3 regions of the Afipia massiliensis genome follow, and region 1 is predicted to be linked to each of the others. Evidence: predicted binding sites of a transcription regulator. Region 1 holds the regulator's gene; each other region holds the start of a gene.
What was found. The regulator LexA, encoded in region 1, represses DNA repair genes until DNA is damaged. The targets are predictions, from matches to a motif close to TGTTCNNNNTGTGTTCNG.
Positions count from the first base shown of each region.

Region 2: the regulator LexA is predicted to act here: its motif matches at 4,720-4,737, upstream of YH63_RS11120 (ribonuclease T2).
Region 3: the regulator LexA is predicted to act here: its motif matches at 3,614-3,631, upstream of YH63_RS09440 (DNA recombination protein RmuC).

Region 1 is NZ_LBIA02000001.1:4,029,825-4,036,194, reverse strand. It holds gene gltX (glutamate--tRNA ligase) at 1-68, opposite strand, end outside; gene YH63_RS19415 (glutamine--tRNA ligase/YqeY domain fusion protein) at 440-2,113, shown strand; gene YH63_RS19410 (ComEC/Rec2 family competence protein) at 2,375-4,660, shown strand; gene lexA (transcriptional repressor LexA) at 4,812-5,519, opposite strand; gene YH63_RS19400 (molybdopterin molybdotransferase MoeA) at 5,714-6,370, opposite strand, start outside.
Region 2 is NZ_LBIA02000001.1:2,332,737-2,339,106, reverse strand. It holds gene uvrC (excinuclease ABC subunit UvrC) at 1-1,374, opposite strand, end outside; gene YH63_RS11135 (outer membrane protein) at 1,646-2,272, shown strand; gene YH63_RS11130 (cold-shock protein) at 2,355-2,570, opposite strand; gene YH63_RS11125 (23S rRNA (adenine(2030)-N(6))-methyltransferase RlmJ) at 2,849-3,706, opposite strand; gene YH63_RS11120 (ribonuclease T2) at 3,885-4,631, opposite strand; gene YH63_RS11115 (hypothetical protein) at 4,802-5,272, opposite strand; gene YH63_RS11110 (hypothetical protein) at 5,442-5,741, shown strand; gene YH63_RS11105 (hypothetical protein) at 5,912-6,130, opposite strand; gene YH63_RS11100 (thioesterase family protein) at 6,224-6,370, opposite strand, start outside.
Region 3 is NZ_LBIA02000001.1:1,997,162-2,003,531, forward strand. It holds gene recR (recombination mediator RecR) at 1-338, shown strand, start outside; gene YH63_RS09430 (hypothetical protein) at 375-785, shown strand; gene YH63_RS09435 (AmpG family muropeptide MFS transporter) at 782-2,158, opposite strand; gene YH63_RS09440 (DNA recombination protein RmuC) at 2,368-3,582, opposite strand; gene def (peptide deformylase) at 3,754-4,269, shown strand; gene fmt (methionyl-tRNA formyltransferase) at 4,296-5,231, shown strand; gene truA (tRNA pseudouridine(38-40) synthase TruA) at 5,231-5,968, shown strand; gene YH63_RS09460 (RidA family protein) at 6,174-6,370, opposite strand, start outside.

The DNA.
Region 1 (6,370 bases):
CGCGCGCCGCCGATGTGGAGGAAGCCGGTCGGGGACGGCGCAAAGCGGGTAACAACGGTTTCGGTCATTTCGGGCGGTTCGATCCATCTCGGTCAGGTTATCGGCGGGCGTTTATCACAACAACGGCACACTGTCTCAGCGGGATTTGCAGAGGATTTTACACGCTCGGGTTACCCGATCCGGGGTTCTGCCAGCAAAACGTCCGGTCAGGTCACCGCCGGGCGGCACTTGGCGTGGCCTCCCGGATTTGGCACATAGGGCCCAATGTCCTGAATTCGAAGTTCGCCCCATTTTGCGGCATCTTCCGTAGCGAACTTCGAATTCAAAAGGACATTGGAAGCTGTATTTCCAGTGTGGCTTCGGTTCGCAAGCGCGCAAAGGAATGTGCTGCGAAATGATGCGGGCTTGCGAACCGCCACACTGGGTTGAAAGGGTACCAATGACTGACGAATCGCCTTCGACCGCGGGCCGCGATTTCATCCGCGATATTGTCGCTGCGGATCTGGCCTCGGGGCGTGAAAAGGGCGTGGTGACGCGCTTTCCTCCGGAGCCCAACGGATACCTGCATCTCGGCCATGCCAAGTCGATCTGCCTGAACTTCGGGATCGCCGAAGAATTCGGCGGCCGCTGTCATCTGCGTTTCGACGACACCAACCCGACCAAGGAAGAACAGGAATACATCGACGCCATCGAGCGCGACGTGCGCTGGCTTGGTTTCGAGTGGGGCGAGCATCTGCATTTCGCGTCGGATTATTTCGAGCAGCTTTATGCCTGGGCGCAACACCTGATCCGCACCGGCAAGGCCTATGTCGACGACCAGTCGCAGGAAGAGATTCGGCTGACGCGCGGAACCCTGACCGAGCCGGGACAAAACAGCCCGTTCCGCGAGCGTCAGGTCGATGAAAATCTCGACCTGTTCGCGCGCATGCGCGCAGGAGAATTTCCGAACGGGGCGCGCGTGCTGCGCGCCAAGATCGACATGACGTCGGGCAACATCAACCTGCGCGACCCGGTGTTGTATCGCATCCTCCATGCGCATCATCCGCGCACCGGAAGTGCGTGGAACATCTATCCGAGCTACGATTTCGCGCACGGCCAGTCCGATGCGATCGAGCACATTACGCATTCGATCTGCACGCTGGAATTCGAGGATCACCGGCCGCTCTACGATTGGTGCCTCGAAAATCTTCCGGTGCCGTCGCGGCCGCACCAGTATGAGTTCGCGCGTCTCAACGTGACCTACACGCTGCTGTCCAAGCGCGTGCTCACCGAACTGGTGCGCGGCGGCCATGTGTCTGGTTGGGACGATCCGCGCATGCCGACGCTTGCGGGCCTGCAGCGGCGCGGCATTCCGGCGGAGGCGCTGCGGGAGTTCGTCAAGCGCATCGGTGTGGCCAAGGCGAACAGCACCGTGGACATCGGCATGTTCGATTTCGTGGTGCGCGAGGTATTGAACAAGACCGCGCCCCGCCGCATGGCAGTGCTGAATCCGCTCAAGGTGGTGATCGAGAATTTTCCCGAAGGGCAGGTCGAAAAGCTCGAAGCTATCAACCATCCCGACGATCCGTCGCAGGGCGCGCGGCAGATTCCGTTCGGCCGCGAGCTTTACATCGAGCGCGACGATTTCATGGAAGAGCCGCCGAAGAAGTTCTTCCGTATGGCGCCGGGCCGCGAGGTGCGGCTGCGCTACGGCTATTTCATCACCTGCCGCGACGTCATCAAGAACGCGGCAGGCGAGGTGGTCGAACTGCGTTGCACCTACGATCCCGCAACCAAGGGCGGCAATGCGCCCGACGGACGCAAGGTCAAGGCGACGATCCACTGGGTCAGCGCGACGGAAGCTGTGCCAGCGGAGGTGCGGCTTTACAATCTGCTGTTCACCACGCCACAGCCCGACGCCGCGAATTTCGCGTCGCAGATCAATCCGGAGTCGCTCGAAACCGTCACCGCGATGCTGGAGCCGGCGCTGGCGAGCGACAATTTCGAAGGCGCGATACAGTTCGAACGGCAGGGATATTTCTGCCGCGACAAGGACTCCGCGCCGGGCAAGCTGGTCTTCAACCGCACCGTCGGTCTGCGCGACACCTGGGCCAAGGTCTCGGCAGGGAGCTAGAGATACCGACGCGCTGCAAGCTTTCGTACTTCGTCTTTGCGAGGAGCACTTGCGACGAAGCAATCCAGTTCTTGTTTTCCCAAAGGTGGATTGCTTCGCTTCGCTCGCAATGACGGCCTGTCTCTCGTTTTAATGACCGCATTTCCGGTCAATTTTTCAGGACGGGGCATCTAAAGAATATATGCGTCCATTCTGTATCCGTTCCGCTGGTTTGGCTGATCGCTTCCGCTAGCATTGCGAAAGCGATGCCGGAGCGAAGCGATGGCGGGCGGGGGCGAGCATCAGACGCGATCCCAAGGCCGGGCGGGGCGGGCCATCACATGGCCGCCGCGCGGTGCCGTGCGCGCAGATGCCGGCGATGCCGCCGAGCGCGGATCCGCATTTCTGACTGAAAAGATCCGGAACTGGGTCGCGGCGGAAGCCGGGCCGGGCCGGTTGTTGCCGTGGGTGCCGGTCGCGTTCGGCGCGGGCATCGCCGCTTACTTCGCGGTGGATCGCGAGCCTGTGGCCTCGGTCGCTGCTGTCACGGCGCTCGCGCTCTGTGTCGCTGCGTTCTTCGCGCGGCGGAGTCGCATCTTTCCTCTCGTGGTGATGCTGGCCGCGTTGTCCGCGGGCTTCGCGACGGCGGCGCTGAAAACCGCGCGCGTCGCTCATGGTGTGCTGGCGCGTCCGATGTTCTCGGTGACGATGAAGGGCTTTGTCGAAACCCGCGACGAGCGCGAACGCACCGATCGCTTCGTGCTGCGTGTCGAAGAAATGGAATCGCCGCGCGGCGGGATCAAACTCGAGCGCGTGCGGCTGTCTGTCAAGAAAGGCACTGCGCCTGCGGTTGGCAGCTTTGTTGAGCTCAAGGCGAGACTGCTGCCGCCGCTCTCGCCGCTGCGTCCGGGGAGTTACGACTTCGGACGCGATATGTATTTCCAAGGCATCGGCGCATCAGGCTTCGCCATGGGCGCGATCAAGACCGTCGAGGCGCCGCGCAGTGGCGGCACCTATCTGCGCTATGCAGCCACGATGCAGGGCATGCGCGATGCGATCGACGCGCGCATTCGCAGCGTGCTCAGCGGCGACAACCGCGCCATTGCAACGGCGTTGCTCACCGGACGCCGCGATGCGATCTCCGCCCCGGTCAACGACGCCATGTTCATTTCCGGGCTCGGCCATGTGCTGTCGATCTCCGGCTATCACATGGCGGTGGTGGCGGGCGTCGTGTTCTTCGCGGTGCGTGCGCTACTGGCGCTGTTTCCCGCGCTCACCGTGACGTTCCCGATCAAGAAATGGTCGGCCGTTGCGGCGCTGCTCGCCGCCGCCTTCTATCTTCTGCTGTCGGGCGCGGAAGTCGCGACGCAGCGCTCGTTCTTCATGACGGCGGTGGTGCTGATCGCCGTGATGGTGGACCGGCGCGCGATCACGTTTCGCACGCTCGCCGTGGCGGCCATGATCGTGCTGCTGATCGCGCCGGAAGCATTGGTGCATCCGAGCTTCCAGATGTCGTTCGCGGCGACGCTGGGATTAGTCGCGCTAGTCCAGATCGGCATGCCGAATCTGTTTGCGTCACCTGACAATGCGCAGGTGGCGCGCGCGGCGCTCTGGGGCGGGCGTGAGATCACGATGCTGGCGCTGGCATCGCTCGTCGCAGGGTTTGCGACCATGCCTTACGCGGCGTTTCATTTTCATCGCGTCACGCCCTACGGCGTGCTGGCCAATCTCGCGGCGATGCCGGTGGTCTCAGTGTTGGTGATGCCGGCCGGACTGCTGGGACTGCTCGCCATGCCGTTCGGATTCGACGGCCTGTTCTGGCGGCTGATGGATGTCGGCATCGGCTGGATGGTGGCGGTAGCGCAATGGGTTGCCGCGCTCCCGGGCGCCATCGGGCGGATCGCGTCATTCGGGACCGGCCCGCTGGCGGTGATGAGCGCAGGCATCATCGCGCTCGGCCTGCTACGGACACCGCTGCGCTGGGCGGGCGCAGGGCTGATCGCGCTGGCAACGGTCTGGGCACTGACCACGCCGCAGCCGGACATCCTTGTTGCCGGAGACGGACATACGGTCGCGGTGCGGGGGAAGGACGGCAGGCTGCGCCTGATGCGCACCGGAAAGGACGCGTTCCTGTCGCGCGAATGGCTCGCGGCCGATGCCGACATGCGCAAGGCAATCGATGCGTCGCTGACCGACGGTGTCTCGTGCGACACGTCCGGATGCGTGGTGCAGGCGGCGGATGGTTCGACCATTGCGCTGACACTGAAGCCTGACGCATTCGCGGACGATTGCGCGCGGGCCGCGGTCATCGTGACGCTTCGGCAACCGCCCACCGACTGCGCGGCCATGGTGCTGGATCAGGAGATGCTGCGCAGGCGAGGGACGCTGGCCTTGCGCAAAACAGCGGACGGCTACGCGATCACGGCTAACCGGCCGCGCGGCGTGGATCGGCCCTGGTCACCGGCAAATGTTGAAGACGAGTCTGACGTCTCTGCTGTCCGGCTAAACCGTCCGGTCCAGCCGGTCGACGCCACGCCGACGGAAAGTGATCTCCAGCCTGATGATTGATCGCGCTGTCATTCCGGACAGGCTGCGCAGCGGGTTGATCCGGAATCCAGCAGGGTTCGGTGGAAGCAGTTTCTGGATTCCGGGTTCGCTCGCAAGCGCTCGCGCCCCGGAATGGCGCCGGACCATTTTTTCAGTTCGTGCCAAACCGAACTCAATACTTCCGAACGAGCCCGATCAGCTTGCCCTGAATGCGCACGCGATTGGGCGGAAGGATACGGACCTCGTAAGCCGCGTTGGCAGGCTCGAGCGCGATGGACGCACCGCGGCGCCGGAAGCGCTTCAAGGTGGCTTCTTCCTCATCGATCAGCGCCACCACGATGTCGCCGGTGTCGGCGCTCTCGTTGCGCTGGATCAGCACGGTATCGCCGTCGAGAATACCAGCTTCCATCATGGAATCGCCGCGCACTTCGAGGGCGTAGTGTTCGCCGGACCCGAGCATGTCGGGCGGCACGCTGATGGTGTGGCTGCGGGTCTGCAGCGCCTCGATCGGTGTACCTGCCGCGATCCGGCCCATGACCGGTACGGAAACGGGGTAGCTCACATCCTCGTCGGGACCGGCGGAGGTGTTCGCGCGAACCTTTCCGAGGTTGCCTTCGATGACGCTCGGGGTGAAGCCGCGGCGTGCGCCGCCCGGATTGGCGCCGAGTTCGGGAAGCTTGATGACCTCGATGGCGCGGGCCCGGTTGGCGAGCCTGCGGATGAAGCCGCGTTCTTCAAGGGCGGTAATGAGCCGGTGGATGCCGGACTTGGAACGCAGGTCCAGCGCGTCCTTCATTTCGTCGAAGGAGGGCGGAACACCAGCTTCCTTGAGCCGCTCGTTGATGAAGCGCAGAAGCTCGTATTGTTTGCGTGTCAGCATCTGAATTGGTCCCCGATCCCTAGAATCTCGAGTTTTGAGCCGATGCCGCGCCTCTTTAGATCCCACTGAAAGAAGTACGGGAAGGACACTTAAGGGGTGCGAGTCACTCGAAACAAATCATGAACGAACACTATATGTTCCATATGTGTTCCGCAACCCCTTAATTTCTCGTGAACGGCGGGAGGGTTTAGGGATCAGCCGGGAAGCCGGAGGATCGTGCAGGGCGAGCCAGCCGGGGCGGCTGGCGCATGGGGGGCGCGGACGATCAGCGCATCGGACGCGGCCAGATTGGCTACAAGCGAGCTGTCCTGCGCGCCCACGGAGGTTGCGACAGGCAAGCCGTCGCTGCCGGGCGTGAGCCGCGCCCGTAGATAATCCTGCCGCTTGTCGTTGGCAGGCAATTCGCGCCCAAGCACGGCGCGTTCAAGCAGATGATCGACGCTCGTCCGCCCCGAGAGCGCGCGGATCAGCGGCACCAGAAACAGGAAGGCGCAGACATAGGACGACACCGGATTTCCAGGCAGCCCGAGCACGCGCATCGTGTCGAGCCGCCCGTGCATCATCGGTTTGCCGGGGCGCAGCGCGATCTTCCAGAAGGCCATGTCGAAGCCTTCGGCTTTCAGCGCAGCCTGAACGAGATCGTGATCGCCGACCGACGCGCCGCCGGTGGTGACGAGAACGTCCGCGCCGAGGTCGCGTGCGCGGCTGATTCCGTTCGCGGTGGATTCAAGCGTGTCGCACGCGATGCCGAGATCGATGACCTCCGCGCTTTCGCTTCGCACCAGTGCGCTGAGAGAAAACAGATTGCTGTAGACGATCTGGCCGGGGCCGGGCGTCGTGCCCGGCGCGAC
Region 2 (6,370 bases), 1.7 Mb from region 1:
CCGCTTCGGCACGCGCGGCAGGCCGAGCGCGGTCGACAGTCCCTGCAGCAGGCGGGTCTGCGTCGCGGTGTCGGCGAGCTTGCGACCCAGCGCTTCGCGCGCATTGGTCAGCGCATGCGCGACCAGCTCCTTCTTTTCGCCGCGCTGGGGCGTCGACACCTCGACCTTGTATCCCGCCTTCACGCACAGCGCATCCGAGAGCAACTGCTGATCCTCGATCCGGTGGGAGAGCAGGATCAGCTTCGGCGGCGGCTTGTCGTCGTAGAATTGCGCGAGGAACGAACCAAGCACTTCCTCCGGCGGCATCGTCTTGTCGGCGCGCGGGAAGTAGGCGCGGTTGCCCCAGTTCTGTCCGGTGCGAAAGAAGAACACCTCGACGCAGGAGTAGCCGCCCTCCTGATAGATCGCGAACACGTCGGCTTCCTCGACGGTGCGTGGATTGATGCCCTGCTGCGACTGGATCGCGGAGAGCGCAGCGAGACGATCACGGTACAGCGCCGCGCGCTCGAACTCGAGTTCGTGCGACGCCTTCTCCATCTCGCCCGCGAGTTCCTGCTTCACCAGCCGCGAGCGGCCGGAGAGAAACTCATTCGCCTCGCGCACCAGTTCGGTATAGCCGGGAAAATCGATCTCGCCGGTACAGGGGCCGGAGCAGCGTTTGATTTGATAAAGCAGACACGGACGCGTCCGGCTTTCGAAAAACGAATCCGTGCAGGAGCGCACCAGGAACGCGCGCTGAAGTGCTGTGATGGTGCGGTTGACCGCGCCGACCGACGCGAACGGCCCGAAGTAGCGACCCGGCCGGGCCTGCGCACCGCGATGCTTGACGATCTGCGGCGCCCAGTGGTCGCCGGTGATCAGAATATAGGGAAACGACTTGTCGTCGCGCAGTTGCACGTTGAAGCGCGGACGAAGCTGCTTGATGAGGTTGGCTTCCAGCAGCAGCGCTTCGGTCTCGGTCGCCGTGGAGACCATCTCCACATTGACCGTCGCCGCGATCATCCGCGCGATGCGCGCCACCTGGCCTGTGGGACGCGCATAGGACGCGAGCCGCTTCTTCACGCTCTTGGCCTTGCCGACATAGAGCACATCGTTGGCCGCATTGAGCATGCGATAGACGCCGGGCGAGGTCGGAGCGAGTTTTACCGCACGCTCGATGGCGGCGCGGCCGATGGCGAGTGTGGCTTCGCCTGCGAATTCGGCGGACTCATCGTCCTGTTCCGGAAGCCGTGCTTCCTCATCGTCCTCGGCGACGGCGATCGATGCCGGATCGACATCCTGTCCGCGCAGGTTCCGCGGCGACGGTTCCTGCGGAAGCGGCGTCGATGCCGGCTGTTCGGGCGGCTGTGCGGGATCGGAGGTGTCGTGAATCATGACCAGTACTTAAGAGCTGCGAATGAATTCATCCAGCATGGCCCACACGCACGGAGGAACCCGAACGGGTTTTGGTCCGGCAACGCTGCGGCCCGATTTGTAACACTTTCTTAAGGATGTGAAGGGGGCTGCGGGCCGCCTTAACGAGTGTTTAACGTAAAACTATCGATAAATTTTACGAAGAAAAGGTGGGCTTTCGTAACCACGCGGGGTCCGCCGCGCCACGTTGGTCAAACAACGGCCACGCCGGCGCGCGCGTGAGGAGAGTAAGATGAAGAAGACGATTTCCGGCGCGATTGTCGCCGCGACATGTATGACCGCATCGGCGCACGCCGCCGACATCTACGGCCGCCGCCCCTATGCGCAGCCCTACACGGTCAATCAACCGCTCGCCAACAGCTGGATCGGGCCGTATATCGGCGGCAATCTCGGCTACGGCTGGGGCGACGTTTCCAACAGCGGAGCGAAGCCGTCGGGCGTGCTCGGCGGTCTTCAGGTCGGTTACAACTGGCAGTCCGGCGCGTGGGTGGCCGGCATCGAGGGCGATCTGCAGCTCAATTCGTCGGACGATACGTTCGCTGCGTGGAAATTCTCCAACCCCTGGTTCGGCACCGTGCGCGGCCGCGTGGGTTACGCTTTCAACAACGTGCTGCTCTACGGCACCGGCGGTCTCGCTTTCGGCGCGCTGAAAGTCGAGCGGCCCGGCGGCTTCTCGGAGAGCAACACCTCGGCTGGCTGGACGATCGGCGCCGGTGCGGAATTCGCGATCAACCAGAACTGGTCGGCCAAGGTCGAATATCTTTACGTCGATCTCAGCGAGAAGAACTTCCTGATGACCGGTCTGCCGAACGGCTATCACTTCAGCACGGTCCGCCTCGGCGTCAACTACCGCTTCTGACCGGCGCTGCGCGGTCACACTCCATCAATCCCGGGCCCCGCGCCCGGGATTTTCATTTGCGGGGTTTAATCCCGAGGATGCGTCAGGGCGAAACGACGAGATCGACCGCCTTCGGTCCCTTGCCCTTCTTGTCAGGCTCGACTTCAAAAGTAATACGCTGTCCTTCGATCAAATCCTTCAATCCAGCACGCTCGACTGCGGTGATATGTACGAACACATCGCGTCCGCCGTCGTCCGGCTTGATGAATCCGTATCCGCGTTCGGCATTGAAGAACTTGACGACACCTGTCATGGCCATCGGGAACCCCTCCCCGCATTGCACCTCCGGCGCGCAACGCGCGTCGGCCAGGCCCGGCATTCACTGCCGGAAAGCGGCGGCCTTGGAGAACGCCTCCAAAAACAGGGAGCGCCCGGGGCCTCTCGTCATTCCGCCGCGGCCATTCGCGGGCGCGGGACGTAAAAGCCGACCTTCACGGCTGTAGCATAATACGGTTCCCGGCAAATTGGCCATGCCGCATTTGGGGTATTCGTGCGCATGGAATCCAGGCACGCATCAAGCGCTGCGCGTGCAGTGCGTCAGGCTCTGACGGCTTCCACCCGGAAGCGGCCGGCGCCTCCGAGACCGAGCGGCTTCTCAAGCTCGTGCAGGATCGCCTTCAACTCCGCAGCCAACGTCCACGGCGGATTGACGATCAACAGACCGGCGGACACCAATCCTGAGTCCTGCGTCTGCGGCGCGACGCTGAATTCGACGCGCAGGCATTTTGTGTCGCCGCCGGCGTTCGCCACGCGCGCCACTTGATCCGCCAGGGTGTCGGTGGCGCGGCGTTCTTTCACCGGATACCAGAGCATGTAGATGCCGGTCGGCCATTTGGCGTGCGCCGCGCTGAAGCCATCCGCCAGCCGCTTGAACTCGTCGCGGCTCTCGAACGGCGGATCGATCAGCACCAGCCCGCGCCGCTCGTTCGGCGGCACGAATGCCGGCAACCCGGTCCAGCCATCGAGATCGACCACGCGCGCCTGCGTGTCGCGGCGCAATGCGGAAATCAGTTGCTTGCGTGCGTTCGGCTCCAGTTCGCAGGCGACCAGACTGTCCTGCGGCCGCAGCAGCGCGCGCGCGACCAACGGCGATCCCGGATAGGCGGTGAGATCGCGCTGCGGATTGAACGCGCGCACGATGTCGAGATAGGGCGCGACCAGCGCCATGACCGGTTCGGACAAACGCGCCTGCATCAGCCGCGCGATGCCGGTGCGCCATTCGCCGCCGCGCTCTGCCTCGCTGCTGGTCAGATCGTACAGCCCGGCGCCGGCATGGGTATCGATCACGCGGAACGCGGCCGGCTTCTCGTGCAGATAGGTGAGGATGCGCACCAGCACGATGTGCTTGATGACATCGGCGAAGTTTCCGGCGTGGAATGCGTGACGGTAGTTCATGGCGCGACAGTTACGACATCGCGCGAGGAAAGTAACGCACGTAACGCAGGTGAAATCCGTCATCCTGAGGTGCGAGCTCTTGCGAGCCTCGAAGGATAACGATTCAGAAGGCGGATGTTTTGCCGTCGCCCTTCGAGGCCTCCGCTACGCTACGGCACCTCAGGGTGACGGCGCAAACTCACCCCCCGCGCACCGGCGGCATCACCACCTTGTCGCGGCGGCAGGCGCGGCGGTCGATCTCCTCGCAGGCACGGAACTGCAGGTCCTTGCTCATGCAGATGCGCACCTCACTGAGACGCTTGCTGTCGCAGGTCACCGCAATGGCCGAACTTGAGAGGCCGGGATTGGCTTTGATGAAGGCATCCTCGATGTCAGCGGGCGCAACGAGTCTGGTGTCGGCCAGTTCGAGATATTCGGCCGGAATCTTCACCGCTGCGCGAGCCTTGCGGGTGGTTTCGAAATAGGCGCGGGCACCCAGCCCCGAGCAGGTGCCGTGCTTGTCCCATTCATTGTAGATCAGGCCCGGCGCCGGCATCAGATCGAGCATCGAGGTCATGACCTTGCGGTCGAGTCGCGGCGACGGCCGCTGGCAGTAGTTCGGAAAGCCGCGATCGTATTGCGGCCACAGCCCGTGCACGACGAAAGAAAACGGCCGGCCGGCGCATTGGGTCTGGATGCCGCGGCCGGAATTGCCGCGCTCACTCGCGGCCTGACAGAACGACGGCGACCACGACAGTGCGAGTACGTAGAAGTCGAACTCGCCGGGCGCATTCTGGCGATGATCCTGCGCCGATGCGGAGCCCGCGACGACGCCGGCCATCACGAGGCCGAGCAGCGGGGCGGCGAACCGGCGGAACAACGACTCAGTGCGTAAAAACCCAAATGAAAAAACAGCGGCCGACGAACCAGACCTGAAACCGAACATGGCGACGCCCCCACCCCTCTCCGCATCCTCCGGTCAGCGCCGGGTCGCTCGTGCGGACTACGCAATGCTTAAAGCCTAGTCAGGCCAAAAGAACATTTCAAGAACAAAATCGCCTCGTCCACCGCAACGCGGACGGGGCGACCCGAATCACGAATCGATTTTGCGAAGCTTTAAGGCCGCGCGGCCTTGCAGGACGGGTTGTAGGCCCAGTTGCGGTCGAGGCCGACCACACACCATTCGACGCCCGAATCGAATCCGGCGAAGCCGCCGTCCTCGATGACCGAAAAATGCACCTGACGCGCGCGGCCATCGTTCAGCATGGCGCTGGCGGTGCAGAAGCGACGTGGAATGCTGTCATTGGCCCAGGCGCGGAAAGCCACCTCGTGGACGTTGGCGTAGCCTGTAATTACAAGCGCCGAATTCCAGAACTTGCTCTCTTTTTCCGCGAACTGCTGGGAAATGGTCCCGAGCGCTTCGCTGCAGGGGCGTATGGCGCCGTCGTAGCGCGGGCCGGACAGCCAGATGCCGCGCTCCAGGACACCGGCGGCCTCGGCCGCAGGGCTGAATGCCGTCAGGCCGGCCATGGCGCCAAGCGCCAAGGCAAGAGTCAGTTTCCGGATTGTCGAGAAAAGGTCGCGCATGAAGGCGGTCCACCGAATGGTCGTTGCGTCGGAAGGTGCCGCGAAGCCGTCAGCCGGTCAAGTGCAGCGCGGCAACACTCGGCCACCAACCCCCATCGAATCGCGCCGGCGTTCTTTCCATGGCAGCCCGACCGCCTTATGGTGAGGGTGGAATCGAACGGAGAGCATGATGCGAGCGACTGGAACGGTGATCCTGACAGCAGTTTTGGGGACCCTTGCGCTGACGCCCGCAAACGCGTTTGTCGACACGGTGCCACCCTTCAAGGGCAACGACACCGGCGGCATCATCGCCTATTCGCTCTACAAGGAAGGCGCGGACATCAAGGCGATGGCGGTCGATCATTGCGCCCGCTACGGCAAGGCCGTGAAACTGACCGGCACCGATGCCCAGTACGGCGGCTATATTTCCTTTGCCTGCGTCTGGGTCCATCCGGGCCATCTCGATCGGCCGCTGCGGGTCGGCTACTGACGACACCATTTCTGCGACGTGAAACCGCGGTCGTCCCCGCGAAGGCGGGGACCCATATTCCCTGTCATTGAACTTTATGAAGTTGCTGCCCCGTCCGCATCCAACCGGGTCGCCCGGTGGTTATGGATCCCCGCTTTCGCGGGGATGACGACCGAGGTTGTGTCGGTTCACTACTTCCCGATCTTCCAGGGATCGTACTTCTCTTTCGAATCCGGGACATTCTTCATGGCGGCCCTGGCGGCGGCCTCTTCCCGGGCCATGCGCTTCTGCCGGTCCTCGCCCTGGGGCTGCGAAGCACCCGTATCGCCGCCGGGACGCCCCCTGCCCTGCGCATGAACCTGTCCGGAAAACAGCATCACGGCCGCGGCGGCAATCAGCACGAGTCTCATCGGACGTCTCCGTTGGCGAACGGCCGGAAACCTAGCCTCGTTCGAGGCTCCGGAACAATCAGAAATGCTCGAAAGGGACCGGCGCGGGCCGCATCAACTGACGCCGAACCGCTTTTCGAACGCCGCGATATTGATCACGCCGCGCCGATGGGTGCCGTCGCCGATCTTGCGGGACCCGTCCCAGGCTTCGACATCGAACAGCACGCTCTTGGCGTCGATCTGGCGCACGCGCGACGTCAC
Region 3 (6,370 bases), 2.0 Mb from region 1:
ATGTCGCCGATCTTTGGGCGCTCGAACGCGCTCATGCCACAAATGGTTTTTATCACGTGCTCGGCGCGACGCTGTCGCCGCTCGATGGTGTCGGTCCGCAGGACCTGACCATCGATGCACTGGTCCAGCGCGCACTCGACCCACGGGTCACCGAAATCATCCTCGCGCTCAATGCAACAGTCGATGGCCAGACCACCGCGCACTACATCACCGACCTGTTGCAGGATGCCAACGTCAAGGTCACCCGGCTGGCGCATGGCGTGCCGGTCGGCGGCGAGCTTGATTATCTCGACGAAGGAACTTTGTCGGCTGCCATGCGGCAGCGGACGCTGTTCTGATCTGCCCTGAAACTGAATTCACAACATGGAAGCCGCATGATTCTCCGCCTGTTCGCGAATGTGCCCGCAATGCTTGCCGCGGGCTGCCTTGCTGTCCTGATGTCCTCCGACGCGTTCGCGCAGCAAAAGGCCAAGCCGATCAACACCGGCGAGGTGCTGTCGGGCGAACTGACCGCGATGCGTTCCGGCCCGAAGAAGAAGCGCGTCATTACCTATCAGCTGACCAGCGAACCGCGGCGGTTGCCGGGTCCGACCGGCCTGTGCAATCTGGAAACCGGCCCCGAGACGTTTCAGATCGTGACCAACAGCGACGCGGAAGCAGCGGCGCTAAAGCCCTTTATCGGCAAGAGCATTGCGCTGAAGGCCAATGAGATGGCCTGTGCGCAGGCCGCCGGGCAGTTGAGCGACGCCATCGTCACCAAGTGGAACGTCGTGACCAGGCACTAAGCGTCGGCTGGAACGGCGTCGCGCCGTCGCAATGTCTCAAAATGTCCGCGCCGCTGCAGCCACGCCAGCAGGATCAGGCTCGGCACCGCGACCAGCACGCTGAGCACGAAGAACGCCGGCCAGCCGGTGGCCTGCGCGACATAGCCGGCGCCCGCCGAAAGATAGGTCCGGCCGATCGCCGCGAACGCGGTGAGCAGCGCATACTGGGTCGCGGTATGCAGCGGGCTCTGGCACAGCGACGACAGATAGGCGACGAAGATCACCGTACCGATCGCGCCGGTGAAATTCTCCACCGTGATCGCCAGCGCCAGCGCCCATTGGTTCAACCCGACATAAGCGAGCCACGCGAAGGCGAGATTTGAGATCGCCTGAAGCACGCCGCCGGTCCACAGACAGGCTTCCAGCGACCATGCACGCGCGAGGAATCCGCCGGCAAAGCCGCCGATCAGCGTCGCGGCCAGCCCAACGCCCTTGACGATGGCGGCGTAGTCGTTGCGCGTGAATCCGAGATCGATCACGAACGGCGCGGTCATGGTGCCGGAAAACGAATCCGTGAACTTGTAGAGAATGACAAATGCAAGAACCGCCCAGACGTCCTTGCGGATCAGGAATTCGGTGAAAGCGCCGACAGAGGCGTTGGTGACGCGTGTGATGGCGCTCTCGCCGCTGGTTGCTTCCTTGGCGCGGCGCGACTGTTCGGGTTCGGTGGCGATGAGCGCTGCGATCATGCCGATCAGCACCATCGCCGCCATTGCGATGTAGCCCCACATCCAGGCGATGGATTTGGTCAGGCCGGTGGCTTCAAAACCGCTGACCAGAAACAGCGCGCCGGCGGTCGAGATCAGCATACCGACACGATAGGCCGCGACGTATGAGGCCATGCCGGCGGCTTGTTCTCTCTCGGGCAGGCTCTCGACGCGGAAGGCATCGACCACGATATCCTGCGTGGCGGATGCGGCTGCGACCAGCAACGCACCGAGTGCGACATAGAACGGCGATTTCGCCGGATCGGTAACGGCGAGCAGTAAAATCGCGGCGATCAGCAACAATTGCGCGAACACCAGCCAGCCGCGCCGTCGCCCCAGCCACTTCGTCAGCAGCGGTACGTGCAGCGCGTCCACCAGCGGCGCCCAGAGAAACTTCAGCGTGTAGGGTGTGCCGACCAGGGCGAACAGGCCGATGGTGCCGAGATCGACGCCGGATTCGCGCATCCATACCAGGAGCGTCGAGCCGGACAGCGCCAGCGGGAGGCCGGATGAGAAGCCGAGGACCAGCACGATCAGCACGCGAGGCTGCAGATAGACCGCCAGCGCTTCACGCCACGAGGTGCGGGCAGAAGCTGGCGTCGGTTTGACGGTTTCAGGCGCTGTCATGCAGGGGTGTTAGCAGATTCGGGCGATCTTTCCCCGCGTCGTCCCCGCGCAGGCGGGGACCCATAACCACCGGCCCAGGTTGTTTTCCCGGATGCTGCGCCGAGGACTTATTCAGGATCGTTAGTTCAGGGAGTATGGGTCCCCGCCTGCGCGGGGACGACATCGTGTATGTGGCCAGCACCGCGGGAAGGTCGCGGAAGAGGCTGACGCTACTCCCCCGCCTGCAACTTGCGGAGCGGATGGGTGGGAAACAGATCGGGTCCGCCGGACGCAACGACGCGCGGCGTCTCAGTGGGCTCGCTGGCTTTGCTGAAATCCAGTTCCTCGATACGGCCGGCGCGCTTTTCGATCTTGTCGGCGGAAATCAGGATCTGGCGCACGTCCTCGTTCACGTTGCCGAAGTCCTTCTGCAACTTGACGACGCGCTCGCGCAGCCGGGCGAGGTCGTCCGACATGTGCATCACTTCGGTGCGGATCTGATCGGCCGCGTCGCGCATCCGCGCGTCCTTCAGAATTTGCTGCATCACCTGGATGGCCAGCATCAGCAGTGACGGCGACACCAGCACGATGCGTGCGCGGTAGGCCTTCTGGATCACGTCGTCGAAACCGTCGTGAATTTCTGCGTAGACCGATTCCGACGGCACGAACATCAGGGCGGTGTCCTGCGTTTCGCCGGGGATCAGGTATTTGTCGGCGATGTCCGTGACGTGCTTCATCACGTCCTGCCGCAGCCGCTGGGTGGCGAATTTCTTTTCCTCGTCGCTGCGCGCGTCGCGCAGTGCGGTGACAGCCTCCAGCGGGAATTTCGCATCGACGCACAGCGGCCGCTGGTCCGGCAGGAATATCACGCAGTCCGGCCGCTTGTTGTTGGACAGCGTGTGCTGGAACGCGAAAGAGCCCTTCGGCATGCCGTCCTGCACGATGGCTTCCATGCGGGCCTGGCCGAACGCGCCGCGCGACTGCTTGTTGGCGAGCACGTCGCGTAGCGTCGTCACCTGCGAGGTGAGGTCGGTGAGATTCTTGTGCGCGTTGTCGATGATGCCGAGGCGTTCGTGCAGCACGCGCAGGCTATCCATTGTGTTGCGCGTGGTCTGTTCCATCGACTGGCCGACGCGGTGCGTCACCGAATCCAGCCGCTCGTTGACGGCGCGGGCCATCTCCGCCTGCCGCCCGACCAGCGCCTGTCCCATTTCATGAACGCGGCCGGTGGATTCGCTCTGTAGCCGCAGCACCTCGGCCAACCGCTCCTCGAGCTCGTCGGCGCGCACGGCCTGTGCCATGGCCGCCTCCGCACCCTTGCGGCCAGAGCGGGCGATGACGATGGCGATGGCCAGCAGCAAAAGCAGCGCCAGCGCGCCGAATGCGATGAGGGCAGCGCTCATGCGGACCGGCACATCGCCGACAATGAAAAGGATCTCGTTCATGTCGCCGTTGTAACCCGATTCGGGACCAGATGCGAACGAATGGGGAACATTTATGGTTAACAACTCCCTGATTTTTATGGTTAATCACCGGTTAACGACTTTCGCTTCCGGCCAAGCGCCTGATGTCACGCCGGGTTTGACCGCGGCGGGCGCTCCCATTACATCGCGCCCATGGCCAATCGTGACATCATCATCCTACCCGACAAGCAGCTGCGGCTGATTTCCAAGCCGGTCGAAAAGATCACGCCCGAGATCCGGGCACTCGCCGACGACATGTTCGAAACCATGTACGAGGCGCCGGGCATCGGTCTCGCCGCGATCCAGATCGCGGTGCCGCTGCGGCTGATCACCATGGACCTCTCCAAGAAGGAGGGGGAGAAGGAACCGCGCGTTTTCATCAATCCGGAAATCCTGTCGGCGTCCGAGGAACTCTCGGTCTACGAAGAGGGCTGCCTTTCGATTCCGGAATACTACGAAGAGGTGGAGCGGCCGGCGCGGGTGCGCGTGCGCTTCATGGACATCGATGGCAAGATTCACGAGGAAGATGCCGAGGGACTTTACGCCACCTGCATCCAGCACGAAATCGACCATCTCAACGGCGTTCTGTTCGTGGATTATCTCTCCAAGCTCAAGCGCGACCGCGTGATGAAGAAGTTCACCAAGGCCGCCAAGCTCGCGGCGAAATAAATCCAGTCGCCGAAAGCGATTTTTGCATGCCGCTTCGTCTGATCTTCATGGGCACGCCGGACTTCGCGGTGCCGACGCTGCTGACGCTCGCGGACCACGGTCACGAGATCGCGGCGGTGTATACGCGCGCGCCGAAGCCGGCAGGGCGCGGCATGAAATTGCAGGCGACCCCGGTGGAGCAGGCCGCGCGGCAGCTAGGCATCCCGGTGCTGACGCCAAAGACCTTGAGGACTCCGGAAGCCGAAGCGGAGTTTCGCGCGCACAATGCCGACGCGGCAGTGGTGGTCGCCTACGGCATGATCCTGCCCGCAAACATTCTCGACGCCGTATCGCTCGGCTGTTTCAATCTCCACGCGTCATTGCTGCCGCGCTGGCGCGGTGCCGCGCCGCTCAACCGCGCGATCATGGCGGGCGATGCTGAGTCCGGCGTCATGGTCATGAAGATGGACGTCGGGCTCGACACCGGCGATGTCGCGATGGCCGAGCGTCTGCCGATCACCGACACGATGACCGCACAGGACCTGCACGACACGCTGGCGCCGCTGGGCGCTGACCTGATGGTGCGGGCGATGGGCGGGCTGTCACGCGGCGGCCTGCAACTGACCAAGCAGAGCGAGCAGGGCGTCACTTACGCCGCGAAAATCGACAAGGCCGAAGCGCGGATCGACTGGAGCAAACCTGCCCGCGAGGTGCTGCGGCATATTCACGGCCTGTCGCCGTTTCCCGGCGCGTGGTTCGAGATCGTCATCGATGGTGAGCCGGTGCGTATCAAGGTGCTGCGTTGCGAGCTGGCGAAGGGCTCTGGCGCGCCAGGCGATTTGCTGGATGACAAGCTGACCATTGCTTGCGGCGATGGCGCGATCCGGATTCTGGAATTGCAGCGCGCCGGAAAACCACCGATGAAAGCCGATGCATTTCTGAATGGCACGCAATTGAAGCCGCCGGCGCGGGTCGTGGTTTGATGCCCCGCTACAAACTCATTATCGAATATGACGGCACGCCCTACTGCGGCTGGCAATATCAGGACAACGGCCCTTCCGTGCAGGGCGCGCTGGAGGCCGCGGTAAAGGCCATGACCGGCGGCGATGTCCGCGTCAACGGTGCGGGCCGTACCGACGCGGGCGTGCATGCGCTCGGGCAGGTCGCACATATCGACCTCGTGAAGGATTATAGAGCGGACCGTGTGCGTGATGCGCTCAATGCGCATCTGCGGCCAAATCCCATCGGCGTGCTGTCAGCAGAGATTGTGCCGGAGACGTTCGATGCGCGGTTCTCAGCGACCAAGCGTCATTACATTTACCGGATTGTCAATCACCGGGCCAATCTCGCGCTTAAGGTCGGGCATGCGTGGCGTGTGGCGCGGCCGCTGAATGTCGAGGCGATGCAGGAGGCCGCACAGGTGCTGGTCGGCAAGCACGACTTCACCACGTTCCGCGATACTGAATGTCAGGCGAAGTCGCCGGAGAAGACGCTCGATGCGCTCGACGTGACGCGCGATGGCGACGATGTGAACATCATCACCTCGGCGCGGTCGTTCCTGCACAGTCAGGTGCGCTCGATGGTCGGCTCATTGGTGTGGGTTGGTCACGGGCGCTGGAAAGCCGAGGATATGCGGCGCGCGCTTGAGGCTCGCGATCGCGCCGCGTGCGGCCCTGTCGCGCCGCCGGACGGGCTTTATCTGGTGCGTGTCGAGTATTAGGTGAGCCGGATGCTGCGCTCACTTTCCCTCTCCCCTTGTGGGAGAGGGTGCCCGAGCAAAGCGAGGGCGGGTGAGGGGTAAATGCGCTCGTGTGTAAACGGAGATTACCCCCTCACCCGGCTCGATTTCGTTTCACTCAATCTCGCCACCCTCTCCCACAAGGGGAGAGGGTCCAAGAGCCGCAAGAGCGGGGCGAGGGAGGAGTTTACGCCGCCGCTGTGGCTTCGATTTCCAGCAGCCACTTGCTGTCGAAAATGCCGGCGATGATCACCGTCATGGCCGGGGCAAGGGTGCCGAGGACGCTCTGGCGAACGGTACGGTTCTCCAGCGCGTACTTCCGGTCCGACAGAAACACCGTGACCTTGACGACGTCGGCGAGGGTCATGTCGACGGCCTTGAGCT